3 regions of the Uliginosibacterium flavum genome follow, and region 2 is predicted to be linked to each of the others. Evidence: riboswitches for the same ligand, from Rfam matches in the RefSeq annotation. Region 2 holds a riboswitch; each other region holds the start of a gene.
The links. Region 2 has a riboswitch for cobalamin ahead of ABXR19_RS17350 (ribonucleoside-diphosphate reductase subunit alpha). Riboswitches for the same ligand answer to the same signal wherever they lie in the genome.

Region 1: it holds a riboswitch for cobalamin, as region 2 does, so the genes downstream of both, btuB (TonB-dependent vitamin B12 receptor) here and ABXR19_RS17350 (ribonucleoside-diphosphate reductase subunit alpha) in region 2, are expected to answer to the same signal.
Region 3: it holds a riboswitch for cobalamin, as region 2 does, so the genes downstream of both, nrdD (anaerobic ribonucleoside-triphosphate reductase) here and ABXR19_RS17350 (ribonucleoside-diphosphate reductase subunit alpha) in region 2, are expected to answer to the same signal.

Annotation. Positions count from the first base shown of each region.
Region 1 covers NZ_JBEWZI010000024.1:3,578-13,331, reverse strand. The annotation lists gene cobD (threonine-phosphate decarboxylase CobD) at 7-999, opposite strand; gene cbiB (adenosylcobinamide-phosphate synthase CbiB) at 983-1,891, opposite strand; gene ABXR19_RS17090 (cobyrinic acid a,c-diamide synthase CobB) at 1,888-3,192, opposite strand; gene cobO (cob(I)yrinic acid a,c-diamide adenosyltransferase) at 3,189-3,803, opposite strand; gene btuB (TonB-dependent vitamin B12 receptor) at 3,856-5,712, opposite strand; cobalamin riboswitch at 5,823-6,049, opposite strand; gene ABXR19_RS17075 (coiled-coil domain-containing protein) at 6,128-6,331, shown strand; gene ABXR19_RS17070 (cell division protein ZapA) at 6,331-6,633, shown strand; RNA gene ssrS (6S RNA) at 6,730-6,909, shown strand; gene ypfJ (KPN_02809 family neutral zinc metallopeptidase) at 7,437-8,285, shown strand; gene ABXR19_RS17055 (hypothetical protein) at 8,412-8,612, shown strand; gene ABXR19_RS17050 (hypothetical protein) at 8,683-8,883, opposite strand; gene ABXR19_RS17045 (LOG family protein) at 8,889-9,617, opposite strand; gene polA (DNA polymerase I) at 9,731-9,754, shown strand, end outside.
Region 2 covers NZ_JBEWZI010000025.1:1,382-11,135, forward strand. The annotation lists gene leuE (leucine efflux protein LeuE) at 1-571, shown strand, start outside; gene ABXR19_RS17330 (substrate-binding periplasmic protein) at 827-1,621, shown strand; gene ABXR19_RS17335 (hypothetical protein) at 1,628-1,933, opposite strand; gene ABXR19_RS17340 (hypothetical protein) at 1,932-2,273, shown strand; gene ABXR19_RS17345 (ribonucleotide-diphosphate reductase subunit beta) at 2,407-3,630, opposite strand; gene ABXR19_RS17350 (ribonucleoside-diphosphate reductase subunit alpha) at 3,627-6,419, opposite strand; cobalamin riboswitch at 6,537-6,736, opposite strand; gene ABXR19_RS17355 (ubiquinone biosynthesis accessory factor UbiJ) at 6,820-7,404, opposite strand; gene ABXR19_RS17360 (Tim44 domain-containing protein) at 7,633-8,481, opposite strand; gene ubiE (bifunctional demethylmenaquinone methyltransferase/2-methoxy-6-polyprenyl-1,4-benzoquinol methylase UbiE) at 8,768-9,505, opposite strand; gene ABXR19_RS17370 (gamma-butyrobetaine hydroxylase family protein) at 9,516-9,754, opposite strand, start outside.
Region 3 covers NZ_JBEWZI010000011.1:150,356-160,109, forward strand. The annotation lists gene ABXR19_RS11935 (F0F1 ATP synthase subunit B) at 1-295, shown strand, start outside; gene ABXR19_RS11940 (F0F1 ATP synthase subunit delta) at 299-835, shown strand; gene atpA (F0F1 ATP synthase subunit alpha) at 846-2,384, shown strand; gene atpG (F0F1 ATP synthase subunit gamma) at 2,398-3,267, shown strand; gene atpD (F0F1 ATP synthase subunit beta) at 3,291-4,715, shown strand; gene ABXR19_RS11960 (F0F1 ATP synthase subunit epsilon) at 4,815-5,240, shown strand; gene nrdG (anaerobic ribonucleoside-triphosphate reductase activating protein) at 5,418-5,864, opposite strand; gene nrdD (anaerobic ribonucleoside-triphosphate reductase) at 5,861-8,062, opposite strand; cobalamin riboswitch at 8,243-8,441, opposite strand; partial or broken gene ABXR19_RS11975 (putative bifunctional diguanylate cyclase/phosphodiesterase) at 8,661-9,754, opposite strand, start outside.

The DNA.
Region 1 (9,754 bases), on a different contig from region 2:
ACCGGCTCATGCCATCACCTCGTTCAGCACAGCCTCAAGTTTTTTCCACTGCGGCCCATCACCCGGCAGGCCAAAGCGCAGGCCGCCGTCGAAGGCGCGCAGCAGTACCGCGCGCTGGGCGAAGGCGGTAAAGAGTTCGCCCGCCAGCGGCGTGGGCACCCAGCGGAACAGCGCGCAGCCGGATGGACTGCGCAAGCCATGAGCATTGAGGAAATCTGCCAGGCGTGTGCTTGCCTGGGTGAGTTGCATCGCCTGCTCCGTTTGCCAGTTGCGGTCGGCCAGTGCGCGCTGGGCCACCCAGCGCGCCGGGCCGCTCACGGTCCACGGCCCGAGGCGTTCGCTGAGTTGATCCAGCAAGCGATCTTCAGCCGCGATGAAGCCGCAGCGGATGCCAGCAAGGCCCCAGAACTTGCCCAGCGAGCGCAATACCACCAAGCCGGGCTGGCGCGCGTCGCCGAGCATGCTGAGCTCGGGCGTGGCGTCGATGAAGGCTTCGTCGACCACCAGCAGTCCACCGCGTGCGGCAAGCCGGGCATGCCAGCTGCGCAGAATTGAGGGCGGCACGAGGCGGCCGGTGGGGTTGTTCGGGTTGGTGAGCAGCAGCACGTCGAGGCGCTCGACCGCCTGCTCGGCGTCTTCGTAAGCGATGGTCTCGACTTGATGCCCCGCCGCGATCCAGGCTTTCAGATGTTCGGCATAACAGGGCGAGAGGATGCCCACGCGTCGCGTGGTGAAAAGTTGCGGCAGGGTCTGGATCGCTGCTTGTGAGCCAGCCAGCGGCAGCACACGTTGACCGCCGAAGTAGGCGAGGCTGGCCATGACCAGACCGTCATCCTCCTCGGGTAGGCGGCGCCATACTTCGGCGGGCAGTGGCGGCACGGGCCAGCCGACGGGGTTGATGCCGGTGGATAGGTCGAGCCAGTGTTGCAGTGGAATGCGGTAGTCATGCGCAGCGGCGCGCAGGCGGCCGCCGTGGTGGAGGCTAGAGGAAGTAGACAAGAGCTTCTCCCAAACCAATGACGGTGATCCACAAAAACAGTCCGCGTGAAATCAGCCTGGATGCGCGTGGGATGTCTGCGCCTTGGGCGGAACGACCTTCGCCCAGTGCCGTGCGCTCTTCAACCACTCCTTCGTAGATCGCGGAACCGCCCAGTTGCAGGCCCAGACTGCCGGCACCGGCGGCCATGACCGGCCCGGCGTTAGGGCTAGACCAGCTGCTCGCCTGTGCGCGCCAACTGCGCAAGGCGCAACGAGTCTGTCCGAGCAGGGCGTAAGTCAGTGCGGTGAGGCGGGCCGGGATGAAATTCAGCACGTCGTCGACCCGCGCGGCGATGCGACCGAATTCGTTGAAGCGCGCATTGCGGTAGCCCCACATTGCATCCAGGGTGTTGGCGAGTCGATAGAGGATCACCGCCGGAGCGCCGCCGATGGCGCACCAGAAAATCGCAGCGAAGATGGCGTCGTTGCCATTCTCCAGCAGGGACTCGGTGCTTGCGCGCGCGATCTGCTCTTCGTTCATGTCGGCGGTTTCTCGGCTGACCAGGAAACCGACGCGACGGCGGGCTTCATCGAGGTCGCCATGCTGCAGGGCGCGGGCCACGTCGGTGCCATGTTCGCGCAAGGCGCGAGCGCCCAATGCGAAATACAAGGCGATGCCATTCACGATCCATGCATGCTCAAGACCCGCTAGCAGCATGAACCCCAAGGCAGGAGGTGCCACGAGCGCCGTCCAGCTTAGTGCTCCACGCAGGATGCGTGAAGAACCTTTGTTCATGCGCTTCTCCAACCATGCAGCATAGCGCCCGAAACCTACCAGTGGATGCCAGCGCGGCACTTCGCCAAACAAGCGATCGAGCAGAACACCGAGCAGCAGGGCGAGGGTGATGTTCATGCTGTGAACAGCGCGGCAACCGCGTCTGGATTGGAAGGGAAGTAGAGGTGGATATAGCTCGCCGTGGTGCGGCCCACGCGATAGACGGCTTCGGTGGTCGGCCCGCCATTTGGATTGGTGCCGGTGGCAATCGGCGTGAGCGGGGTTTCGCTGCGCGAGTAATGAAAGCTGTGGCCGCGCAAGCTGCCTTCGGGCAACTCGATGGCTTGCAGGCCCAGCGCAGCGAGTTTCTTCTGCATCAGCGCCGCGCCTTCAAGTAGTCCGAAGCCGGCGTGCATGGCGCCGTCAGCCGTCACCAGGGTTTCGAACAGACTCATCATGCCGCCGCATTCGGCCAGCAGCGGTTTGCCGGCCGTGGTGTGTGCCAGCAATGCCAGCTGCATTCCAGTGTTGGCGGCGATCCTGGCTGCGTGAAGTTCCGGGTAGCCGCCGGGCAGCCACACGGCATCACACGCCGGCAATGTGGCGTCGTCAAGCGGCGAGAAGAAGGCGAGCTCGGCGCCGAGTTCGCGCAGGGTATCGAGATTGGCCGGGTAGGCGAAGCAGAAAGCTTCGTCGCGGGCGATGGCGATGCGCCGATTCTGTAGGGCGGGCTTCAGTCCGCCATGTGCGACTGAAGTCGCACCTACGGAGGTCTCAGCGCCTTCCCAATCCAGAATCATCGACGCATCAAAGCGCAACGCCGCTGCCGCCTTGTCGAGCTTGGCATCCAGATCGGCCAGTTCACTGGCCGGCAGCAGCCCCAGATGGCGCTCAGGCAGGGTGATTGCGGCTTCGCGCGGTAACCAGCCGAGGCCGGGAATGTGCGCCGGCAGGGATTCAAATAGCATGCCGGCGTGGCGTTCGCTGGCGACGCGGTTGGCGATCACCCCGGCAAATTCCAGATCCGGCTGGAAGCTCGCCAGGCCAAGCGCCAGTGCGCCGAAAGTCTGGGCCATGGCGCTGCCGTCGATGACGGCGACGATGGGCAGATTGAAGGCGCGCGCCAGATCGGCGCTGGAGGGATTACCGTCGAAGAGTCCCATCACGCCTTCAACCAGAATCAGGTCGGCTTCCTGTGCAGCCTGCGCGAGTTGTGCGCGGCAATGCTCCAGGCCACCCATGAAGAGATCCAGTTGGTAGCAGGGCGCACCGCTGGCGCGCTCATGGATCATCGGGTCGAGAAAGTCCGGCCCGGTCTTGAACACGCGCACGTGCTCACCACGCGCGCGGGCCTGACGTGCCAGCGCGGCGGTGACGGTGGTTTTGCCCTGTCCGGAGGCCGGTGCGGCAATCAGGAAGGCACGGCAGCTGTGGCTCACCACTCGATTCCCGGCATGGCTTTTACACCTTCGTGATAGGCGTGTTTGGCCAGATGCATTTCGGTCACCGTGTCGGCAATCTCGATCAGGCCTTCGGGGGCGGCGCGGCCGGTGATGATCACATGCTGCATGGCGGGGCGGCTGTCGAGTTCGTGATTGACCTCGTCCAGCGGTAGCCAGCCGTATTTGAGGGTGTAGGTGAATTCATCGAGGATCAGCAGGTCGATGGCCGGGTCGCGCAGGTAGACCAGCGCCTGTTCCCAGGCCACGCGCGCGGTGGCGGTGTCTTTGGCATTGTTCTGCGTGTCCCAGGTGAAACCGTCGCCCATGACATGCCATTTGACGCGTGGGTGATCGCGGAAGAAGGCTTCCTCGCCGGTGTCCGAGCGATTCTTGACGAACTGCACCACGGCGCAATTCATGCCGTGGCCCAAGGCGCGGGCCAGCACGCCGAAAGCTGCGCTGCTCTTGCCCTTGCCATTGCCAGTATTGATCAGCAGCAGGCCACGCTCCTCGTCGGCCGAGGCAATGCTCGCGTCGATGATGGCCTTCTTGCGCGCCATGCGCGCCTGATGGCGGGCGTCTTTGTCGGGGTTGTTTGTTTTTGTCATGTCGGGGCCTTTAAAAAACGCTGCCGACGGGGGCGTCGGCAGCGGATTCATCTTACTTCGGTTGATAGCGTACGGTTACGAAGGCACCAAAGCCCGGCTGATTGTAAGTGGAGGCCGTTTCGTAGCGTTTGTCCAAGGCATTTTCGATGCGTGTCTGGATACGCCATTCGGTGGCCACGGCGTATTCTGCGCGCAGGTCTATAGTGGCATAGCCACCGAGCTTGGTGGTGTTGGCGGTAGTGTCAAAGCGCTTGCCAACACCGTTCAGAGTGCTGCCAAGGCGCCATTTTCCGAAGTCGTGATCAGCACTTATTTTGCCGCTTTGGCGTGCGCGACGGCCCAGATGATTGCCATCATTCGCCCCCCCTGAACGATCTTTCGCATTCAAAAAAGTGGCGTTTGCAGCGATTTTTGTATTGCCGAAATTTTGTGCAGCCTGGAGTTCCAATCCGCTGATTTTCGCTTGTGATACGTTGCTCGCTTGAGTGATTGCGGTGTTCTCGATTTTTGCCCAGTCAATCAGGTTGTCAATGTGAGACTTGAACAGGCTGGTCTGCCATGTGAAATCACCTGCCTTGCCGGAAGCACCAATTTCACCCGTGCGTGACTCCTCAGGTTTAAGTTCCGGATTGCCCTTGTAACCATAGCTGAGAGGGTAGTAGAGCTGATTGAATGTGGGTGCTTTGAACGCTGTGCCATAGCTGGCTCGCAGGCGAAGGGCAGGAGAAAAAGAGTATCCCGTGGCTACGCTGCCGGTGTTGTGGTGACCGAACTGTTCATTGTCATCGTGACGGCCGGCAAGCTGCAGATCCGCTGCACCGATGTCCGCCAGATATTGGCCGAACACAGCACGGTTTGTGCGTTTGTTGCGGGCATACAGCGACGATGTCATGACCTCGTCGTACTGATAGTCGAGGCCGCCCACCAGTTGATGACCTTTGGCGAGGGTCAGATCGTTCTGCCAGCTGACACCAGTGCGGCGCGTATCGAAGCGTGAACTCAATTGATCCGTGCCGGAAGTAGTCGACTTGCTGAAACTGCTCGATGCGTCCGTGCTTTCCGATACCTTGAGTGAAGTGCTCAGTTGCTCGCTGGCGACATACCGCAGGTTGCCAGCGTAAAGGTCCTGCCTGATGTCCGTATAGGGGCTGTTGCCGCTGTCAAATTCGGTGTGGCCTTCGGTGAACATGGCTTGAGCGTCGTAGCTGAAGGACTCGCCAATGTGGCCGCCGCCGCGGACATCTGCACTGCTGCGCTGGTACCCATCCTGATCCGGATCGGGCTGGCTGCCACCGCTGATGACATTGATGCCGTTAGTGCTGACGGCGGAAACGCCCGCATTCAGCCAGGCATTTGCAGAACCAAAACCGCCTGCTGCAGAACCTTCATACGTCTGACGTGAACCGCCACCAACGCTGAAGCTGGGTTTTTGAGGGCCTTTGCGGGTGAATATCTGGATGACACCACCAATGGCGTCGGCGCCGTACAAGCTGGCGCGTGGCCCGCGAACCAGTTCGATACGTTCGATCATGTCTACTGGAATGTCCTGCAGCGAGGCTCCACCAGCCGTTGCTGAGCCGACCCTGACGCCATCAATGAGCACCAGGGTGTGATCGTTGTTGCTGCCACGCAGGTACAGCGATGAGGTCTTGCCCGGGCCGCCGTTGTTACTAATCTGTACGCCAGGTAGTCCGTTGAGCAGTTCAGGTACCGATCTGGCCTGTTGGGCTTCGATATCTTTGCGGGTGATGATCGTCACCGAAGTCAGGGTTTCATCAGCCGTGCGCGCCACGCGGTTGGCAGTCACGACTACTGGCTCAAGTTCGGTTTCCTGGTGTTGTGCGAAAGCACAATGGGACAGCGCCAGCGCGATAGCGGCCGGCAAGATTTTGTTGCGATTGAAGTTCAAGATAAAGCTCCTTCCGTGCCGCCCGCACGGGTGATGGGACAAAGGGCGGGTGCAGGGAAGGAAAGTACGAGACTGGTCGACGACGAGCCCGTACATCGCCCGCCGCAATGCACCTCGGTATGCTTCGGGCCGGTCTCCGGACTCGCGAGTGAAGATGTTCATCTTCTGACGCAGCGCCTTCCCGTGCGAAAGCACAGTGGCTGCCTGCTGCGTCTTGACTCGCTTACCGTTGCGGGGGCAGTGCCGGGTTGGCCGAATCCTGTGGATAGGGCGCACCGGCTTCCCGTTTAATCCGCGCGAAGGGCTTCGCGCAAACACCAGAAGCGGGGCAGATTCTACCGCAGGGCGGCCAAAGCGTCGATTGCAGTGCGTGCCACCTTGACCTGCTTCGCGCTGGCGCACTACCATCCTTGCCATGAATACCGAGCTAACCCATCTTGAAACGCGTTTGACTGCCTTGCTTGAGGTGCATCAGAGCTTGCGCAGCGAGAATCGTGAGCTGACTGCGCGCGTGACGAGCCTGCAAGGCGAGAATCGTCGTCTGTCTGACAAGGTTGCTGTTGCAACCGAGCGGGTGGAAGGCATTCTGGCGCGCTTGCCCGTCGAGGATGAAGCGTGATGGCGAACGAAACTCTCGTCATCCAGATTATGGGCCGGGACTATCAAGTGTCGGTCAAGCCCGAAGAGAAAGAGACCTTGCAGGCAGCTGTTGTGATGGTCAACGACAAGCTGCAGCAACTGATGGGCAAGAATACTTCGGGTAGTGAATCCACGGCCGTGATGTGTGCGCTGATGATCGCGCATGAGGCAGTGGTGGCGCAGCGCACGGCGGGCTTGGACATGCCCGATTACCAGCGTAGAATTTCGACATTGGTCGAGAAAGTTGACCGGGCTTCAGCTGTTCAGGAGAAGCTTTTTTAAAGGATTTGTGAAGTCAGGATATGTACTCACTGGATTTCGTGAATGCCTGACCGATAATAGATTCAAGGGTTGCAGAACATGCGCGGCCCAGCAGGCTTTCCCCTGCGGTGTTCGTTAAGGTCACATACTCCTTGAGCCAATGTCTATGTGACATGGTTGTCGGCCCACCAAGCTGCTGTTGTGAGCGCCCTTTACCGGGAGCACCTGAAGCAGCCGGACGATGACCCCCTGAACCTCGGTTCGGGATGACGGCCTGACGACGCGTGTGGGGGAATCTACAGCAGGCGCGGAACATTGGTTCCGCGCCTTTTTTTGTCCACGCACAGAATTGCTGCAGGCTTGTTGCAGGAATGCGACGGCACACAAAATAAGTCGCCACAAAACAAAATTGATAGACCCATTAGTTGCAGTGATGTGTAAGAATGTTTTCACCACGGAGTCAGCTCCGCGCCTACAAGCGCCAGGGCACACCATGGAGAGTGAGGAGACCGGTGTTCCGTCAGAGAACACCTAATAAGTGACCGCACCACCTGATGCTTCGGGGTAGCGATCATCGCAACAGCAGCATCAGCACCGGGCCCATTGGGGCCCGGCTGCGAGACCAGTCAAATGACCCGTAGCCCATGGCTGCGAGGGCGGGCCGGAAGGCCGCACGAAGGGGGAGGGAAATCCGGGTAAAGGATTTCCTCAATTTGGGACGGGAAGCCACTGAAGTGGCCTCCCGTTTTTTTTCGTGCAAATTTTGTGTTCTCGCGCTGTGCCAGAATGCAGCGGGTTCAGTAACTTCCACGGGAGAGGCAAGCATGCGATTCGGTAATGGCGAGGAAAGCAGCAATGTCGAGGATCGGCGTGGAGGCGGCGGCCGGGTCGGCGGACGTTCCATCGGGATTGGTACTGTGCTGCTGGCGATCGGGGCCTGGTATTTCGGCATCGATCCGAGTTTCCTGTTTGAAGGGGCGAGCCTGTCGCAAAGCTCGCAGCAAGAGGCGCGTCCTGTGCAGGGCTCGCGTCACGAAGAGGAACTCAAGCATTTCGTCGGGCAAGTCCTGGCGGATACCGAGAAGACTTGGGGTGCGATTTTTCGCGCTTCTGGCAAGCAGTATGTTGAACCGCATCTCGTGCTGTTTCGTGGCGCGACTCAAACCGCTTGCGGAACGGGTCAGGCTGCGATGGGGCCGTTTTACTGCCCGGCCGATCAGAAGGTCTACATTGACCTGGGCTTTTACGACGAACTGCAACAGCGCTTCAAGGCGCCCGGTGATGCTGCGCAGGCTTACGTGATTGCACACGAAGTGGGGCATCACGTGCAGAAACTGCTGGGTATTTCCGAGAAGGTGCAGCGCGCGCGCGAACGCTTGTCCGAAGCGCAGGCAAATGCCCTGTCCGTCAAACTCGAACTGCAGGCGGACTGCCTTGCCGGGATGTGGATGTATTACGCCAATCAGGAACGCAAGATCCTGGATGCTGGCGATGTTGAAGAGGTGCTGGGTGCTGCGACGGCCATTGGTGATGACACCTTGCAGAAAAGCGCGCGCGGGCATGTAACGCCTGACAGTTTTACTCATGGCAGTGCGGCGCAGCGCATGCAGTGGTTTCGGCGGGGGTTTGAGAGCGGCAAGCTGCAGCAATGCGACACTTTTCGCCGCGAATAGGCTGCTGGTCCTGATGGGGGAATGCCCGAACCTCTCGCAAACCCTGATAAATAAACATGATTTCCTTGCATAGCATGAAGCAAGAACCTGTGGGTTCTGGTTTCAACCAAACAAGGAGCTGTGATCATGAGACTAATGGAGGCTGGACATCCCGGAGTCGAGCATCAGGCTTACCGCGATGATGGTGTGCGAGAGCAGGAGGGCTTGCGTGATGAGTTGTCTCCCCCACCCAAATTTGCTGGGCCACTGGTCTCCCGGATCATCGGTCACAAAGGCCGGGATGAGGACGAGGGCATGCAGATGCTGCTGATGGGCGGCTCGATGTAATTCGTTTGGCGAAACGAGCCATAAGCAAAAGCCCGCGCAAGCGGGCTTTTGCATTTCTGGAGGGGCCGAGTTACTGAGGCTTTGGTGCCTTGCGCGCTTTTTCGTAGTCTTCGTAAGGCTGGCGATTGACCTGCGCCATACAGCGGTCGAATTCCGAAGGCGGCTGCGAACGGCAACGGGCTTCGGCCGATTGCCGGCTGCCCTCATACCAGGCTTCTGTCGTGCAACCCGTCAAATTCATCAGGAACAGAAACAAGACAGCTGTTTTCATGGGGCTCACAGATTCAGCATCAACTCGTGTTCATCCGGCAGGTCGGCAAAGCCTCGGCGCTCGTAGTGCTTGAAGATTGCCGCGACAATTTCTTCCGGCTCGTCGATCAGCTGGATCAGGTTCATGTCATCGGGGTTGATCATCTTTTCGCTCACCAGCGTCCCGCGGAACCACTCGAGCAGGCCGCTCCAGAACTTCGTGCCAACCAGAATGACCGGGATGTTGCGCGTCTTGCCCGTCTGGATCAGGGTCAGCGCTTCCATCATTTCGTCCATCGTGCCGAAGCCGCCGGGCATCACCACATAGGCCGAGGCGTACTTCACGAACATCACCTTGCGCGGGAAGAAGTGGCGGAAGGTCTGTGAAATATCCTGATACGGGTTGCCGCTCTGCTCGTGCGGCAGCTGGATGTTCAGGCCTACCGACGGGCTCTTGCCGGCGAAGGCGCCCTTGTTGGCCGCTTCCATGATGCCGGGGCCGCCACCGGAGATCACCGAAAAGCCGGCATCCGAGAGCAGGCGCGCGATTATTTCCGTTTGCTGGTAATAAGGATGATCGGTTTTTGTGCGCGCCGAGCCGAAAATGCTCACGGCCGGGCGGATCGGCTTGAGGCGTTCAGCCGCCTCGACGAACTCTGACATAATGCCGAAGATTCGCCAGGCTTCCCGTGCCTGCTCGGTTTGCTCGGTCATCGAGGGGGCGTGAAGGGGCGGCAGTTTGTTTTTGGCGCTCATGTTGCGGCTCGGACGTGAGGAAGAAAACCCGATACTGCGGGCATTCCGGGCTCTGAAGCAATACCTGCTGCCCGCATCGGCGGCATTTTCCCCTGCACTTCACTGATTTCATCATGCCCACACTCCTGCTCATCGAC
Region 2 (9,754 bases):
TTCGCTGTACGTCATGGCGGTGGCCTCGCGCGAAGGCGTGGCGGCGGGCTATCGCGGCGCCTGCGGGATCTTCCTGGGCGACACTGTGTTGATGATCCTCTCGGCGGCCGGCGCAGCCTCGCTGCTGAAAACGCATCCGGCACTGTTCATGATCGTGAAGTACGCGGGGGCCGCCTACCTCGGCTGGGTCGGGCTGAGTCTGCTGCGTCAGGCGCTGGCAAACTGGCGCGGACAAGCTGGCGGCTGCGGCGCGCCGCTGGCCGAGGCCTCAAAGCCCTTCCGTCGCGCGCTGCTCATCAGCCTGATGAACCCGAAGGCCATCCTTTTCTTCGTCTCCTTCTTCATCCAGTTCGTCGATCCGCAGGCCGCGCAACCGGCGCTGGCCTTCCTGATTCTGGGCGTGATCGTGCAGGTGCTCAGCGCCCTGTATCTGTCGGCGCTGATCTTCGCCGGCGCCTATCTGGCGGCGCAGTTCCGCCGCCGCCAGCGTCTGGCCGCAGCGGGCACGGCCAGCGTGGGCGGAGTGTTCTTGGGCTTTGGCGTGAAGCTGGCCACGGCCAGTTTGGGGTGAGTGGCGCCGACACCCTTCCATCGTTCATGCCACGACTTAAATTGGCGACCATATTGGATATGTCATAACGGGCAAAGAGCGAGGGCTTTGCCGTCTCGGCGAAACGTTTGAATGCCAGAACTACCCGGCTTTCAACGGCAATCAGGGCAACTCAATGCGGGGTAACGCGCTGCGTTTTACGTGGTAAAGCCAAGCGACTCCCGCTACGCTGAATTGAGTTTTGTATGCATTGCTGGTGTGCAAAGGATGCCTTGAATGAGGAAGCACTTTCCCTGTCTTCACGTCTTGCACGCAGTGAGCAAGCTCAGCGTATGTCTGGCCTTGTTGCTTCCCCTGGCTGCCGAGGCAGCTCAGGCGGGGAAAAAGGGCCAGCTGGTTCTGGTCGCCGCGAACAGCATGCCGACAGCCTATTTCGACAATGGGCAGCTGACCGGTGTGCTGGTGGACGTTATCAGCGAGGCCTTTTTACGCGCGGGATATACGGTCACTATCAAACTGGAACCTTGGGCGCGCTGTATCGAAGATGCGCGTCAGGGCGAGGTCGACGGCATATTCTCCATTTTCAAGACGCCGGAACGCCAAGCCTTCCTTGATTACACCTCACAACCCATCATCACCCAGACGGTTTCGTTCTTTGTCCTGAAAAACGCCCCAATCCGCTTCGATGGAAACTTTGCCTCAATTTCCCATCAATCCATCGCTTTCATTAACCAGACGAGTTACGGCCCGCGTCTGGATGAGGCCTTGAAGAAAAACGTGTTTGCCAAGCAGCATCATGCCAATTCAGCCGAAAGTGTGGTCAGAATGCTCATGGCCGGGCGTGTGGAAGTCATTCCTTCCTATCGTCATGTGGTGCTGTTTACCGCGAAATCGCTGGGCGCACAGGACCAGATCCGGGAACTGTCACCGGAAGTCGAATCCATCCCAAGCTACCTGGCCTTCAACCGCAAGCGAGATTACAGACAGGTGATGGCGGATTACGACAAGGCGCTGAAGTCAATGCAGCAGGACGGTAGCTATGACCGGATTTTTGATCGCTACCTGCGCTAGACGAGTTCAGTCCCCAGACAGCGCGACCAACGTGGCCGGAGTATTCCTGAGCTTTGGCGTGAAAGCTGGCGCTGGCGAGCCTGGGGTCAGCAGCTTGAAGGCATGCGCCTGACGAGTGATCCCGATCGCCGCCAGAGAATGCAGGGTTTCGATGAGTGCAGCGCATTGAAACTTCACCAGCCTCCCCCATATCAGGGTGAAGAGTGCTTGCCCGGCCGTCTGGCTGGGGAATCTTTTGGCGGATTCGCGTTCTGACAATTCTCTTTCCCCTGCACGCGGCCAGCCAAGCTGGCGGCAAGGATCATCCACCATGGTTTCACCCCTTTATATCCGTATCGCGTCTTCACGCTCGCGCGCCCCGTCCAGCTTCCTGACTCGGGTAGTGGCCGGGCTGTTCACGCTGCTACTCATCGTGGCCTTCGTGATGTTCTCTGTGGTCGCGCTCGGCGTGCTGCTGGTCGGCGGCGCCGTTTTTCTGGGCTATTTGTGGTGGAAGACCCGCTCCCTGCGTCGTGCCCTGCGCGAGCGGCCGCCGATGCAGCAGGAGCCCTTTGCGCAGCGCAGACCGGCTGAAAGTTCCGATGACATGGTGATCGAAGGCGAGAGCATCCGCGAAGTGCCCGAGCATGAGGTAGGTGCCCGGCACCGGTGAACGCAGGGAGAGTTTGCGAAGCAAGCCACCACGCCTCGTCGATTGCCAACAGTGGGTTGTCGCTGCGCTCCGAACCCACCCTACGAAAAGGCCTCGCGTTATGCGAGGCCTTTGTCATTCCAAACAACCCAACTCAATCCCAGCTCAGCGCCCCACCCGTTTGATATTCCGTCACGCGGGTTTCGAAAAAATTCTTCTCCTTGCGCAGGTTGGCCTGCTCGTCCAGCCAGGGCAGCACGTTCTCCGCGCCGGGAAAGGGCTCGGCCAGGCCCAGCTGGCGTGCGCGGCGGTTGGCGACGAAGCGGAACTGGGCTGAGTGCAGCTCTGCGTTGTAGCCCAGAATCGGCTCGCGAAGAATGTATTTCGCATACTCAGATTCGGCGGCTTCGGCGTCTTCCCACAGCTGTTTGACCTGTACCGGGTCGAGGGTGAGGTTTTCTTCCTTGAGCAGTTCGCGCACCACGCGGATGCCGAAGGCGCAGTGCAGCACTTCGTCGCGCATGATGTATTGCAGCTGCTCGGCGGTGCCTTTCATGAGCCCCCGGCGCTGCAGGGCGAAGATCGGCGTGAAGCCGTTGTAGAACCAGCAGCCTTCGAAAATGCCAGCGAAGAACATGTAGGACAGCGCGAATTCGTGCAGGTTGTCGCGATTGCGCAGGTCGAAGTCCGAACGCATGACGCGCTCCATGCGCCGGTTCGCCAGCGCGATCTTGCCGTGAATGGCCGGCACGACACGGTAGCGGTTGTAGATCTCCTGCTGGTCGATGCCCAGGGTTTCGATGCAGTGCTGGTAGGTCCAGGTGTGCAGGGCTTCTTCATAGACCTGGCGGGCCTGATAGATCTGCAGTTCGGGCGCGCTCATCTTTTCCATCACCGCCAGGCCGATGTTGCGCATGGCGAGGATGTCGGAGGTGGTCAGGTAGGCCAGCACGTTTTCGAACACATGGCGTTCGGCCGGCGTGAGCTTGTGCTGGTAGTCGTGCACGTCCTGCGCCATCGACACTTCCAGCGGCGTCCAGTGGTTCTTGTTGGCGTTGAGGAAGAATTCCCAGGCCCAGGGATACTTGAAAGGGGCGAGCTGGTTGATGTCGGCCTTGCCGTTGACGATGCGTTTGTCCTGCGCATTGATCGGCGCCAGCGCGGCACCGGCTGTGGCGGCGCTGAGCGTCGTCGCAAAGGCCGTGCTTGCAGGAGCCGCACCGGACGGACTTGCTGGCAGGGCATGCTCGGCGAGCCGCGCGGCGCGGACTTCTTCATTGCCGATGCCTGCAGAGGCAAGCGCAGAGCGGTTCTCTGGCAAGGTGGCGGTAGGCGTGGCCGGGCTGTCCCAGTCGTCGAAGTTGAGGTTGGCGCTCATTGACAAGACTCGCAATCCGGATTGTCGATGGAGCAGAACTTGGGCGCGGCTTCAATCGGCGCGCTGGTTTTTTCCATGGCAGTGGCCCCCAGGGTGCGCAGGTAGTAAGTGGTTTTCAGGCCGCGTACCCAAGCGAGTTTGTAGACTTCATCCAGCTTCTTGCCGGACGGCGCGGCAAGGAAGAGGTTCAGCGACTGCGCCTGATCGATCCACTTCTGGCGGCGCGAGGCAGCTTCGATCAGCCAGCTCGGGTCGATCTCGAAGGAGGTGGCGTAGCGTGCATTGATCTCGGCCGGGATGCGGTCGATGGCGGCCAGCGAGCCATCGAAATACTTCAGGTCGGCGATCATCACTTCGTCCCACAGGCCCAGCGCTTTCAGATCCTTCACCAGATCGGCATTGACCACGGTGAACTCGCCGGAGAGGTTGGATTTCACATACAGGTTCTGGTAATCCGGCTCGATGCAGGCCGACACGCCGATGATGTTGGAGATGGTGGCGGTCGGCGCGATGGCTACGCAATTGGAATTGCGCATGCCGTGCTGCTGGATGCGGGCTCTCAATGCGTCCCAGTCCAGCGTGCTGCTGCGGTCGACTTCCAGATAGCCGCCACGGGCTTCTTCGAGCAGGCGCAGCGAGTCCAGTGGCAGGATGCCCTGATCCCACAGGCTGCCACGGTAGCTGGAATACACGCCGCGCTCTTCGGCCAGCGCGCTGGAGGCGGCATAAGCCTGATAGCAGACGGCTTCCATCGAGCGGTCGGCGAATTCCACTGCGTCCATTGAGGCGAAAGCCAGACCCATGCGGTGCAGGCAGTCGCCATAACCCATGATGCCCAGGCCCACCGGACGGTGGCGCAGGTTGGAATTGCGCGCCTTGGGAGTGGCGTAAAAATTGATGTCGACCACGTTATCCAGCATGCGCATGGCGCTGCGGATGGTGCGCGCCAGTTTGGCCTGATCAATGATCCACTGGCCATCCACCTGTACGAGGTGCGCCGGCAGATTGACCGAGCCGAGGTTGCACACGGCGGTCTCGGTGTCCGACGTATTCAGCGTGATCTCGGTACACAGATTGGAACTATGCACGACACCGGCATGCTGTTGCGGCGAACGCAGGTTGCAGGCATCCTTGAAGGTGACCCAGGGATGGCCGGTTTCAAAGAGCATGGTCAGCATCTTGCGCCACAGTTGTACGGCGGGAATGCGCTTATGCAGCTTGAGTTCGCCGCGATCGGCCTTGGCCTCGTAGGCGAGGTAGGCGGTCTCGAAAGCCTTGCCGAATTTCTCGTGCAGGTCTGGTGTGTCGTTCGGCGAGAACAGGCTCCACTGGCCGCCTTCCATCACGCGGCGCATGAACAGGTCCGGAATCCAGTTGGCGGTGTTCATGTCGTGGGTGCGGCGGCGCTCGTCGCCGGTGTTCTTGCGCAGCTCAAGGAATTCTTCGATATCGAGGTGCCAACTTTCCAGATAGGCGCACACCGCGCCCTTGCGCTTGCCGCCCTGATTCACGGCCAGTGCGGTGTCGTTCACCACCTTCAGGAAGGGAATCACGCCCTGGCTTTTGCCATTGGTGCCCTTGATGCGCGCGCCCAGCGAGCGCACCGGGGTCCAGTCGTTGCCAAGACCTCCGGCATACTTCTGCAGCAGGGCGTTTTCCTTGACGGCCTGGTAGATGCCTTCCAGATCGTCCTCCACCGTGGTCAGGTAGCAGGAGGAAAGCTGCGAGTGGCGCGTGCCGCTGTTGAACAGCGTCGGCGTGCTGCTCATGAAATCGAAGCTGGAGAGCAGATGGTAGAACTCGATGGCGCGGTCTTCGCGGTCGATCTCGTTGAGCGCCAGGCCCATCGCCACGCGCATGAAGAAGGTCTGCGGCAGCTCGATGCGCACGTCTTCGATGTGCAGGAAGTAGCGGTCGTAGAGGGTCTGCAGGCCGAGGTAGTCGAACTGCAGGTCGCGATCGGCGGTGAGTGCGGCGGCGAGCTTCTCCAAGTCGTAATCCTTCATGCGCGCATCGAGCAGCTCGGCTTCCACGCCGCGCTTGATCAGCTTGGGAAAGGCCTCGGCGTAGCGCGTGGCCATGTCGGCGTGGTCCAGCTCTTCGCCCAGCACTTCGAGGCGCAGGCTGCGCTGCAGCAGGCGGGCGGCGACCTTGGAGTAGTCCGGTTCGCGTTCGATCAGGGTGCGCGCCGAGAGCACCAGCGACTGGCGCACGGCGGCCATCGGCACGCCGTCGTAGAGGTTGTGCAGGGCGTGTTCCAGCACGCTGTCGGCCGACACGTCGGTCAGGCCGAGGCAGGCTTCGCGGCACTGGGCGAGCAGCGCGGCACGGTCCAGCGGCAGGCGGCGCTCGCCATCGAGCACGTGCATCACCGGTGCGTCGGCCGCGGCTTCGGCTTCCTCCGGGGCAGTGGCGGCACGTTCGGCGCTGCGTTTTTCGCGGTACAGCACATAGGCGCGGGCCACATCGTGTTCGCCGGAGCGCATCAAGGCCAGCTCGACCTGATCCTGGATGTCTTCGATATGCAGGGTGCCGCCGGCCGGCAGGCGCCGTGTGAAGGCCTGCACCACCGACTCGGTGAGGCGTGCGACCAGATCACGCTGGCGCGCCGAGGCTGCGCCCTGACTGCCTTCCACGGCGAGGAAGGCCTTGCCCAGCGCGGTGGCGATCTTGTCCGGGCTGAAGCGCACGACGGCGCTGTTGCGGCGGATCACCTCGAAGGCGTTGGCCAAATCGGCGGTTTGCGGTGTGGAAGGCGCGGCGGGCGTGACAAGGCTGTCGACAAGCATGGCGGGTTCTCTCTCGTTGGTTTTTGTTGTGAGGAGAGACGCGCCGGCCGGCCCGCGGGGGCGCAATTCACAGGGAAAGCGCTGCCGCGATCCGCCCAAGGCACCCCGCCTCTGGCTGAACATATTCGTGCGACGGCAGGTCTCCTGGCTGGCGGATCAGCATTGCCAGCGGACCTTCCCGGATCTTTCGTCCAGTGGTCAGCGTGCTGGCAACTCATCGCCTTCAGTTGCGGGGGCAGCTCCGGATGGGGCGTTTCATGCGCCTTGCCGGATTCCCTTTTCATCCCTTGCGGGGAACCGTCACGGGGCGAACTTTAACCCGGCGGAATTGGCGCTGACAAGCAAAACAAGACCTGTATATAGGTGTGGTTTTGCTTTTTCCTACTATATCTAGTTGTTTTCAGAATTTCGGCGCCGTGCCGGAAAACTTGCCGATGCGCTGCTGCAGGGCTTCGATGCCGGCGCTCAAGTCGGCCAGTTCCTGCTGGAAGGCTGCGTGTTCGGCGCTGCTGACGATTAGCTGTGCCTCGTCGCGGATCAGGCTGAGGGTGGTGTTGCCAACTTTCTGCGCCGCATTCAGCGCGCTGCTGTGGAGCGTGTGCGCGCCCTGGGCGATGCGGCTGGCGACGACATCACCCAGATACGGAGCAAGCCAGGCGGCCAGATCCGGGCGCAGGTGTTTGAGCAGTTTGGCGAGGGTCTCGGCGAAAGCCGCGTTGCCCTCGATGTGGGCGTGCTGACTGAGGTTTTCCGGGCCGTCGAGCAGGCTGGCGAGCGCTTCGGGCGGCACCCGGATCGTCACTGCTGTGGCGTCGTCGTCTTTGGCGCTGACGAGACGCAGATCGTCGCTGATGGTGAAGCGCAGGCGCGCACCGGCCAGCTCCAGCAGGGCGGTCTGGCCGACATGCGGGCGCAGCAACTCGGCAGCCCAGGCTTCGGCGGCGAGCAGGCGGTTGATGAAAAACTGGGGCAGGTCAGCGAACATCAAGGCTCCGGGTGATCGAGAAACAACAAGGCCGCCGGATTTTAGCCCGGCGGCCTTGTTGTGGGTGAGTGAAGGTTCAGAGCCTGAGCGTTATTCTCAATGGTGCGATCTATCTTCGTAGGTGCGACTTCAGTCGCACGCCACGCGTGGGTGGCCGACTGAAGTCGGCCCAACAAAAACCTTGCTTCGACGATACAAGGATCTGGCCGAAAATTTACACCCAGCCGTTCAGTTGTACTGCTGAATGCCGGACAGCACCCAGCCGCGATTGCCGTCGACCGGCTTGGAGAGGTGCCACAGTTCCGAGAAGGGCTGCGGGGCAGCGCCTTCTTCTTCGCGCAGGCTGCCGGAGCAGTGCACGCTGGCGATGTACTGGCCGTTTTCCTCGACAACTTCCACAACATCGACATCGAGCATGATCACGTCGGTGCGCTGCGTCTTGCCGCCACGCTCGTCAATGGCCAGCTTGATCTCGGCGAACATTTCCGGCGAGGTGAAATCGCGGATGTCGCTCAGATTGCAGGCATCGTTGGCGGCCTGCAGGCGGATGAAGTTCAGCTTGGCCTGACGCGTAAAAGTTTCTGCATCAAAGCCGGCTGGAAAGCGGCTGGCAGCGTCGCTCTGCGAAGCACCACCGCCAAAAGCGGCTTGCGGCGCGGCTTCGCGGGCATAGGCATTGGGAACGCCCGCCAATGCTGGTTCTGCAGTCTGGTTTCGACTCATGAATTTGCGGATCAGCATGAAGGCAACCAGACCGCCGATCACCAGCAGCATGATGCCGGCGAAATCACCGCCCATGCCGAAGTGCGAGAGCAGAGAGGCCAGACCGATTGCGGCGGCGATGCCGGCGAGTGGGCCAGCAAATTTACGCCAGCCGCTCTGGGCTGGGGCGGCGGGGGTATTCGGGGCGGCAGCCGGGCGCGCAGCTTGCTGCGGCTGGGTGGCCTGACGCGGAGCGATGGAGCGTTGGCTGCCGATGGAGCGGCCACCGCCAATGCGCGCGGCTTCGGCGGCATTGATGGTAAGGGTCAGCGTCGAGGTCAGGACAACGACGGCCAGGAGCAGTTTTTTCAGCATGGTTTGTTTCCTCAAGTCGCGCAAAATGTGCGGCAGGGGATTAGATGGTGTTAGGCGTGAAAGGTTTCAAGGGCGGCATGAAATGTTTGGCGATGCAGGTCGAGCGGTAGATCGTTCCCGCGCTCCGCGTGGGAACGCCTCTATCGGCGCTCTGCGCCTGGGTTTTACCGCTCGTCTCACCCGCAAAACCGGACGCAGGAGCGTCCAGAACGACGTTCCCAAGCAGAGCGTGGGAACGATCTGTGCCGGGCCACAAAACCGGGCTGCGTCAGGCCGCTCGACAAGCTCAGAGCTTGTAGCCGCGATGCAGCGCAACCGCGCCTGCCGCCAGATTGAAAAATTCCACGCGCTTGAGGCCGGCGGTCTCCAGCATGCCAGCCAGGGTCGGCTGATCGGGGTGCATGCGGATCGATTCGGCCAGATACTGATAGCTGGCCGCATCATTGGCGATCTTCTTGCCCAGCCAGGGCAGGACCTTGAAGGAGTACACGTCGTAGGCCTTGGACAGTGGTTTCCAGATGTGCGAGAACTCCAGCACCATCAGGCGGCCACCGGGCTTGAGGACGCGGCGCATCTCGGCCAGCGCAACGTCCTTGTGGGTCATGTTGCGCAGGCCGAAGGCGACGGTGACCAGATCGAAATGGTTGTCCGGGAAAGGCAGTTTTTCGGCATCGCACTGCGCCACCGGCAGCAGGAAACCCTTGTCGATGGTGCGATCACGGCCGACGCTGAGCATGGCGTGATTGATGTCGGTGAGCCAGACCTGACCGGTCTTGCCGGCGCGTTTGGCGAAGGCCAGCGACAGGTCGGCGGTGCCGCCAGCCACGTCCAGCACGCGCTCGCCCGGGCGCACATTCGCCAGCTCGATGGTGAAGGCTTTCCACAGGCGGTGCATGCCGGCGGACATCAAATCGTTCATCACGTCGTACTTCTGCGCGACGGAAGAAAAGACGCCGCGCACGCGGCTGGCTTTTTCATCTTCGGCAACCTGTTCGAAGCCGAAGTGGGTGATTTTGTCGTTCATGTCCGGACTTTCAGTGATTGCCGCAGGCTTTGGCGGCAGGCTTGGGACGCAGGGCTTCGGGAATCGGCGCGGCCGGATCGCGACTGGCGCCGGCATCCTGCAGGCGACGCAGGTATTCGCCCCACAGGCTTTCGTGTTCGCACGCCAGCTGATACAGGTAATCCCAGGAATACAGGCCGCTGTCGTGACCGTCGGAGAAGATCAACTTGACCGCGTAATTGCCGACCGGTTCGATCTCGCGCAGCTCGA
Region 3 (9,754 bases), on a different contig from region 2:
CGTTGGTGAAGAATTGAAAAAAGCGCGCGAATCAGCCGCAGATGCTCGTCTCGGTGCTGAAAAGCAGGCCGCGTCGATTGTCGAGGATGCCCGTGCCGAGGCGACGCGGATTGTTACAGCTGCCCGCGAAGCCGCTGAAGTCGAAGCCGCTGTTGTCGTGCAACGTGCCAAGGAAGATCTGCGTAGCCAGGTTGCTGCTCTGGCGGTTGTAGGTGCCGAGCGCATCCTGCGCCGCGAGATCGATGCCAAGGCGCATGCCGACTTGCTGGCCAACCTGCAACAGGAACTGAGCTAAGCCATGGCTGAAAACGTCACCCTTGCGCGTCCCTACGCCGAGGCCGTCTTCGCCTTGGCCCGCGAACAGGGCACGCTGGATGTCTGGGCGTCGGCACTGACGCGTCTGTCGGTTGTTGCGACAGATGCGCAGTTGCTCGATTGCATCGGTAATCCTGCTGCTACGTCCTCGCAGATCGTGCAATTGCTGCAGCAAACCGCAGAGATTGGCACCGGGACTGCTCAGGCGAATTTCTTGCAGGTGCTGGTCGAAGCCGATCGTGCGCAATTCCTGCCTGAAATCGACACCCTGTTTACGCAACTCAAAAATGCGCATGAAGGCGTGCTGGATGCTGTCGTGGCCTCCGCATTCCCCATTGACGATACTGCGCTTGCCCGCCTGACTGCCGACATTGAGGCGCACTTCAAATCAAAAGTGCGCATCACGTTACGGATCGACCCCGAATTGATCGGTGGCGTGCGTATCGCCGTTGGTGACGAAGTGATCGATGCTTCGGTGCGCGGCAAGCTCGCCACCCTGGCCGCCGCGCTACAGAACTAGGAGCACATTCATGCAACTCAATCCGTCTGAAATCAGCGATCTCATCAAGAGCCGCATTCAGAGCCTGCAACTTGGCGCTACCGAGCGCAACGAAGGTTCCGTCGTAACGGTGACCGACGGTATCTGCCGCGTGCACGGTCTTGCCGACGTCATGCAAGGCGAAATGCTCGAATTCCCGAACAACACCTTTGGCCTGGCCATGAATCTGGAGCGTGACTCCGTGGGTGTTGTGGTGCTGGGCGATTACGCACACATCTCCGAAGGCGATACGGTCAAATGTACCGGCCGCATTCTGGAAGTGCCGGTCGGCCCCGAGCTGATTGGCCGTGTGGTCGATGCGCTGGGGCAACCCATCGATGGCAAAGGCCCGATCAACGCCAAAGTCACCGACAAGATCGAAAAGGTCGCCCCTGGCGTGATCTGGCGCAAGTCAGTGTCGCAGCCGGTGCAAACAGGTATCAAGGCGATTGACTCGATGGTTCCGGTGGGCCGTGGCCAGCGCGAGCTGATCATTGGCGACCGCCAGACCGGCAAAACGGCTGTGGCCATCGATGCCATCATCAACCAGAAGGGCAAGAACCTCTTCTGCGTGTATGTGGCCATCGGCCAGAAAGCTTCCACCGTCAATAACGTGGTGCGCAAGCTGCAGGAACACGGCGCGATGGAGTACACCATTGTGGTGGTGGCTTCCGCTTCCGACTCTGCCGCGATGCAGTACATCGCTCCGTATGCCGGCTGCACCATGGGCGAGTATTTCCGCGACCGTGGTCAGGATGCTCTGATCGTTTATGACGATCTGACCAAGCAAGCCTGGGCCTATCGCCAGATCTCCCTGCTGCTGCGCCGTCCGCCGGGCCGCGAAGCCTATCCGGGCGATGTGTTTTATCTGCACTCGCGTCTGCTGGAACGTGCTGCGCGTGTGAATGAAGAGTATGTCGAGAAATTCACCAACGGAGAAGTCAAAGGCAAGACCGGTTCGCTGACCGCGCTGCCCGTGATCGAAACCCAGGCCGGTGACGTTTCCGCCTTCGTGCCGACCAACGTGATTTCGATTACCGACGGCCAGATCTTCCTCGAAACCGACTTGTTCAACGCCGGTATCCGCCCCGCCATCAACGCCGGTATCTCGGTGTCGCGCGTTGGTGGTGCTGCCCAGACCAAGGTTATCAAGAAGCTTTCCGGCGGTATCCGTACCGACCTCGCGCAGTATCGCGAGCTGGCTGCCTTCGCGCAGTTCGCTTCCGATCTGGACGATGCGACCCGTAAGCAGCTCGAGCGTGGCCGACGCGTGGTGGAAGTGCTCAAGCAGCCGCAATACGCACCGCTGCAGACGGCTGAAATGGCCGTCACGTTGTATGCAGTGACACGTGGCTACACCGATGAAATCGACGTCAAGCGCATTCTGCCCTTCGAAGCCGCTCTGCATCAGTTCATGCGTAGCAGTTACGCCGAGCTGATGAACAAGATCGACTCCAGCAAGGATCTGGACGCCGATGCCGAGGCTATGTTGAAAGCCGCGATCATCGATTTCAAGAAGAGCTGGGCGTAACCGGGACATCATCATGGCGGGCGGTAAAGAAATCCGGACCAAGATCAAGAGCGTCCAGAACACCAAGAAGATCACCAAGGCCATGGAGATGGTGGCCGCATCCAAAATGCGCAAGGCGCAGGACAAGATGCGGCACGCCCGTCCCTATGCCGAGAAGGTGCGTCGACTGGCGGCCCACCTCTCGCATGCTCATATTGATGATTACCAGCATCCTTTCCTGACCGTGCGTGAAACGCGCAAGGCCATCGGAATGGTGCTGGTAAGCACCGATAAGGGTCTGTGCGGCGCAATGAACACCAACATCCTGCGGATGGCGGTGAATACGATGCGCGATTGGCAGGCTCAGGGTGCGAAGGATGTGGCGGTCACGGCGATCGGCAACAAGGGTTACAGCTTCATGCAGCGCATGGGCGCGTCCGTGGTGTCGCATCTGACCCACGTCGGCGATGCTCCGCATCTGGACAAGTTGATTGGCCCGGTCAAGGTCATGATCGACAAGTATCTGGCGGGCGAAGTGGATGCGGTTTATATCGCTTACACGCGCTTTGTGAACACCATGCGTCAGGAGCCGGTGATCGAGCAGTTGCTACCGCTTTCCGGTGAGCGTATGGGCACGCCGACACACAGCTGGGATTATTTCTATGAACCCGATCCGCAAAGCGTTATCGACGAATTGTTGCTGCGTTACGTCGAAGCGCTGGTGTATCAGGCAGTGGCCGAAAACATTGCTTCGGAGCAAAGCTCGCGGATGGTCGCGATGAAGGCCGCTTCCGACAATGCCGGCACGGTGATCAAGGAACTCCAGCTCGTTTACAACAAGACGCGTCAGGCGGCGATCACGAAAGAAATTTCGGAAATCGTCAGCGGTGCCGCAGCTGTTTGATTTTAGTTATTGAGGATATGACAATGAGTCAAGGGTCCGTTGTTCAGTGTATCGGTTCCGTGGTGGACATCCAGTTCCCGCGCGACGGCATGCCAAAGATTTACGAAGCATTGCAGCTCGATGTTTCAGAGGAAAATCCGCTGGTCGAGAAGGGTTTGACCTTCGAAGTCCAGCAACAGCTCGGCGACGGCGTTGTGCGTACGATTGCCATGGGCTCGGCCGATGGCTTGCGTCGCGGCATGAAGATCAATGCCTCGGGCGCTGGCATCACCGTTCCGGTGGGTCACGGTACGCTGGGCCGCATCATGGATGTGCTCGGTCGGCCGATCGACGAAGCCGGCCCGGTGGAATGCGATGAGCGTCGCGAAATTCACCAGAGCGCGCCAAAGTTCGACGAACTCTCGCCTTCCGTGGATCTGCTCGAAACCGGCATCAAGGTGATCGATCTGGTCTGTCCGTTTGCCAAGGGCGGCAAGGTTGGCCTGTTCGGTGGCGCCGGCGTGGGCAAGACGGTTAACATGCTTGAGCTCATCAACAACATCGCCAAGCAGCACAGCGGCTTGTCGGTGTTCGCCGGTGTGGGCGAACGTACCCGCGAAGGTAACGACTTCTATCACGAGATGGCCGAAGCTGGCGTCATCAAGCTCGACAACCTCAAGGAATCCAAGGTTGCGATGGTGTTCGGTCAGATGAACGAGCCGCCGGGCAACCGTCTGCGCGTCGCCCTGTCCGGCCTGACCATGGCCGAGAAGTTCCGTGACGAAGGCCGCGACATCCTGTTCTTCGTGGATAACATCTACCGCTACACCCTGGCCGGCACCGAAGTGTCCGCCCTGCTGGGCCGCATGCCTTCCGCCGTGGGCTATCAGCCGACGCTGGCTGAAGAAATGGGCAAGCTGCAGGAACGCATCACCTCCACCAAGGTCGGCTCGATCACCTCCATCCAAGCCGTGTATGTGCCAGCGGATGACTTGACCGACCCGTCGCCTGCGACCACCTTCCTGCACTTGGACTCCACTGTTGTGCTGTCGCGTGATATCGCCTCGCTGGGTATCTACCCCGCAGTGGATCCGCTCGACTCCACCAGCCGCCAGCTGGATCCGCTGGTCGTCGGTGAAGAGCACTACAACGTGGCGCGTGGCGTGCAGCAAACCCTGCAGCGTTACAAGGAACTGCGCGACATCATCGCCATTCTGGGTATGGACGAACTCGCCCCGGAAGACAAACTGGCCGTGGGCCGCGCCCGCAAGATCCAGCGCTTCCTGTCGCAGCCTTTCCACGTGGCTGAAGTGTTCACCGGCGCGCCGGGCAAATACGTCACCCTGAAGGACACCATCAAAGGCTTCAAAGGCATTGTCGCGGGCGACTACGACAATCTGCCCGAGCAGGCTTTCTACATGGTAGGCACCATCGAAGAAGCCATCGAGAAGGCAAAAACTCTGCAGTAAGGAGTGGTGAGGAGTGAGTAGTCAATATTTGTTCGGCGAAGCCGAACAGTGACTCCAACTCCTCACTCTTAACTCCTCACTCCTCACTGGGGTCAAAAAATGGCAATAACCGTACACGTCGATGTTGTCAGCGCCGAAGATGAAATCTTCTCCGGTCTGGCTGAAATGGTTTCCCTGCCGGGCGAGTCGGGCGATCTGGGTATTCTGCCTGGCCACGCTCCGCTGTTGACTCGCATTCGTCCGGGCACGGTACGGATCAAGCTGGCTGGCAAGGACGAAGAAGAAGTCATTTTCGTTGCTGGCGGTATGCTCGAAGTGCAGCCGAATCTGGTCACCGTACTGGCCGACACAGCCATTCGTGGCCGCGATCTGGACGAGGCGAAAGCCATGGAAGCCAAGAAGCGCGCCGAAGAAGCGATGGCCGACAAGCAGCAGGACATCAACTACGCACAAGCACAGGCCGAACTGGCCGAAGCGATTGCGCAGCTGGCCGCACTGGATCATTTCCGCCACCGCGGGCACTGATCGCCAGGCAAGGCATCGACAATAAAAAGGCGCCCTCGGGCGCCTTTTTATTGTCGATGCTCGAAGAGCCGCGCTGAGCTTGTCTCTGCGTCATGCCTAGCTGTAGATCGGCCTTGTGCAAGGGCCTTCAGGCCGGTGCTCCTGCGAAGCAGTGCTGGCGACCTTCTGCGGATAGGGCTATGCCGACAAGCGCAACAGGCGCTGATTGTCCGAGCCGCGCCAGGGCTGGGTTGTGGGCTGGTCCTGCAGGTAGCGGCCGTCAATCAGCACGTCCACATCGCGCAGCAAGGGCAGATCTGCAACTTCTCCATGCCGGTAGCCGGTCCACAGCCAGATGTCCTTGGCCGGGTAACGTTGCTTGAAGCGTCGGCATAGGTCGGTGATGGCTTCGCGGTTGGCGGGTAAGAGCGGGTCGCCACCGGTTAGGCTCAGGCCATCGTGATCTGCACACAGATCGAGGATCTGCTCGCGCACTTCGTCGGTGAAAGGCAGGCCGGCCAGCCGGTTCCAGGTTGAGGGGTTGTAGCAGCCGGGGCAGGCGTGCGCGCAGCCCGTTACGAACAGGGTCACGCGCAGGCCTTCGCCGTTGAGGACGTCGCAACTGTAGTAACGCTCGTAGTTCATGCCACCATGGCTTCGGAGTGCCGCAGGCGCTCGATCTGCTCGTTCAATACCTCTTCTTCAGTGTCGGGCGCGGCCAGATGCTTGATGCGCCGGATCACTTCCTTCTGTTTGCCGGCGTTGAAGGGCCGCGCGTTCGGGCTGCCTAGGTAGCCGCAGACTCGGCGCGTCACCGAGAGGCTGGCGCTGTCATGGTTGCCGCAGTCCGGGCAGGTGAAGCCTTCCGGCGTGGCCAGTGCTTCGCCCATGAAGCCGCACTTGCCGCAGGAATCCACTGGCGTATTGGTGCCGAAGTAGGGCACGTGCTCGATGGCGTGATCCCAGATCCGCTCCAGCGCCTTCAGGTTGTGGCGCATGTTGGGCAACTCCACGTAGGTAATGTGTCCGCCTGAGGCGGAATCGGCAAAGCCCTGCTCGAAAGCGATTTTCTCGAAGGGCGTGACCTTGCGCGCCACGTCCAGATGGAAGGAGTTCGTGTAATAGCCTTTGTCGGTCACTCCGGGCAGCTCGCCATAGCGTGCCGTATCCAGCTTGCAAAAACGGTGACAGAGCGACTCGCTGGGTGTGGAGTAGAGCGAGAAGCCCCAGCCCGATTCCTCTTTCCAGCGCACGGTGGCTTGCGCCAGATGGCTGACGACGCGGCGCAGAAAGTCCTGCACCGCAGGATTGTCGTAAGGATGCTCGCCGCCGGACATCAGCAGGCCGACTTCATGCAGGCCGATGTAGCCCAGCGAGATCGACGCGCGGCCGTTCTTGAGCATGGGCAGAATCTCGTCATCCGGCTTCAGACGCACGCCGAAAGCGCCTTCGGTATAGAGGATGGGCGCGATGTTGGCCTTCACGCCTTCGAGGCGTTCAATGCGGATCATCAGCGCCTTGCGCGCCAGTTCCAGACGCTCGTCCAGAATCTCGAAGAAGCGCGCCTGATCCTGCTGCGCCTCGATGGCGATGCGCGGCAGATTCACGCTGACCACGCCCAGATTGTTGCGCCCGGCCAGCACTTCACGGCCCTCGGTGTCATGCCAGGCGCCGAGGAAGCTGCGGCAGCCCATCGGCGAAACGGGAATGGAAGACCCTGTCAGCTCACGATTGAGCTTCGCCGAGATGATGTCCGGGTACATGCGTTTGGAGGCGCACTCCAGCGCCAGCTGCTTGATGTCGTAGTTCGGATCTTGCGGCTTGAGGTTCAGGCCTTCCTCGATGAAGAACACCAGCTTTGGGAAGACCGGCGTGATGCCTTCCTTGCCCATGCCCTTGATGCGCACCTGCAGGATGGCGCGCTGCACCGAACGCTCCTGCCAGCTGCGGCCCATGCCGAAAGAAAAGGTCACGAAGGGCTGCTGGCCGTTGGAGCTGAACAGCGTATTGATCTCGTATTCGCAACCCTGAATGCCGTCGTAGGTTTCTTTCTCGGTGCGCTCGCGGGCATAGCGTTCCGGTTCGGCGATGGCGTACTGGCGTGCAATTTCCAGATTTTTCTCGTAGCTCTTCTGCACATAGGGCGCGAGCGTCTGGTCGATGTTCGGGATGGTCGTGCCGCCGTACTGGTGGCTGGCCACCTGGGCGATGATCTGGGCGGTGACAGCGCAAGCAACGCCAACGGACTTCGGGCTCTCGATCCCGGCATTGCCGAGGTGAAAACCGTTCCCCAGCATGCCTTGCAGATCCACCAGACAGCAGTTGGTGAAAGGCAGAAAGGGCGAGTAATCCAGGTCATGGAAATGCAGGTCGCCATTGTTATGGGCCTGCAGCACTTCCTTGCTCAGGAAGTTGCTGGCGAACTGCTTGGAGACGATGCCCGCCATCAGGTCGCGCATCACCGGGAAGACGTTGGCATCCTTGTTGGCATTCTCGGTCACCGCCTCCTGATCGGTCTTATCGACCAGCCCCATCAGCTGTGCATGCAGCTTGGAGCCGCGCACACGAATGCTGTCGCGATCATGGCGATACTCGATGTACAGGCGCGCCACTTCCGGGTGCGAGCGCATCAGCGCGTCTTCCACATGCTGCTGAATGGTCGGGATGTCGATCACATTCTGCGAGTGCTGCCGGCACAGCGCCTCGACCTCGGAGGCCAGCGTCAGCGCCACAGCACTGGGATTCTCGATCTGCGCAGCGGCGGCTGCCTTCTGGCAGGCCACCGCCACTTTCAGGATGTCAAATGATGCAGTCGTACCGTCGCGTTTCAGAACCTCAAGCATGGGCTTCTCCAAAGACTAGATTCCTGCTGCAGATGCACGTCAAAGCGGCACTTAGAGTTGCAAGCATTCAGGCTTTCGCGGCGTGCCGGTCGGGAATTGCACCGGACCAAGAGAAGGTCCGGCACGATCCGCCGGGAGGCACCCCGCCCCGGGTTGGGATGCCGCCCGCTGTGCGGGTGAGCATCCGATCATGCGGCGGCAGGTCTCCTGGCTGGCGCATCCTCATCGTTGCTCGGCCTTCCCGGGGCGACGCCCAGTGGCAGAAGTGAGCAGCGATTCCGCGCCTACAGTTGCGGGGGCAGCTCCGGCTCGGCGACAAATGCGTCACTACCGGATTCCCTTTTGATCCCTTGCGGGAACCGTCGTGGACCGGACTTTAGCTTGATGCGTTCGGCGTGCGCAAGGAGCGAATGACTACATATAGTCGTTAGTTGACGCTGGACAACTACATATGGGGTTTCTGTGGCGTTCTCGAAAAACTCCCCGAGTGACAATCTGCAGGTCATTGATGTAGTTGAGGGCAAGACCAGCATTGCTATCTTTTTTTCAAAAGAAAGTCATCATTCCGGCTCAGTAGTTGGCAGTCCGGACGAGCGTTTCAAGGCGTGGATGGTGCCTGCCCGAATCCCATGAGGGGCGTGACGGTGTAAGGCTGTCGATTGCCTTGCAGGTGTTGTCCGGCAGCATCAGCGCCAAGCGGTCGGGCGAAGAGGTAGCCCTGAAAGATCGGGCAGCCCAGTTCGCGCAGCAGGCGTGCCTGCTCTTCGGTTTCGACGCCTTCGGCAACGATATCCAGTTTGAGGTTTTTCGCCAGCCGGATTGCGCTGCGGCAGATTTCGAGGCTGGTTTTATCCTTGTTCATGCCGTCCACGAAGCTGCGGTCCAGTTTGAAGGCCTGTACTGGCAGGACGCGCAGATAGCTCAGGGATGAGTAGCCCGTGCCGAAATCATCGATAGACAGACGCAGGCCCAGATTGCGCAGGGCGACGAAGCGCTCGACCGTATGCTTCGGGTCCTGGATCAGGACTGATTCCGTGATCTCCAGTTCGATATCCGCTGGCGTGAGGCCGGTGCGCGCGAGTGCGTCGAGGATGGTTTCTTCAAGGTACGGATCAAGCAACTGCGTGGCTGAAAGATTGATGGCCATGCGCAGCGAATCGTGCCCCGCCTGCCGCCACGTCGCAAGCTGGGCGCAGGCGGTGTAGATGACCCAGGCGCCGATATGGGTGATGAGGCCGGTGGTCTCGGCCAAGGGAATGAAATCGAGGGGCGAGACCAGTCCGTATTCCGGGTGCTGCCAGCGGATCAGGGCTTCCATGGACAGCGTGCGGCCGCTCGTGGCACAGACCTGGGGCTGGTAGCAGAGAAAAAACTGCTGCTTGCCAAGCGCTTCGCGCAGCGCAGATTCAAAACCGATGCGTTGCCGGAAATCTTCCTGCAGCGAGGAATGAAACACGCGGATCTGGCTGGAACCAGCGTTCTTCGCATCCTGCAGGGCCAACTCGGCCGCCGCGAGGAGATCACTGGCCGTCACGGCATCTGCGGGATACATCGCCATGCCGATGCTGGCGGTGAGTTTGAAGTGGATGCCATCGATCTCGAAAACCTCCTTCAGGCTCCCGGTGAGTTTTTCGCAGAATACGTCGACGCCGGCATCCGTTTTGATATGGCTGGCGATCAGCGCGAAACCAT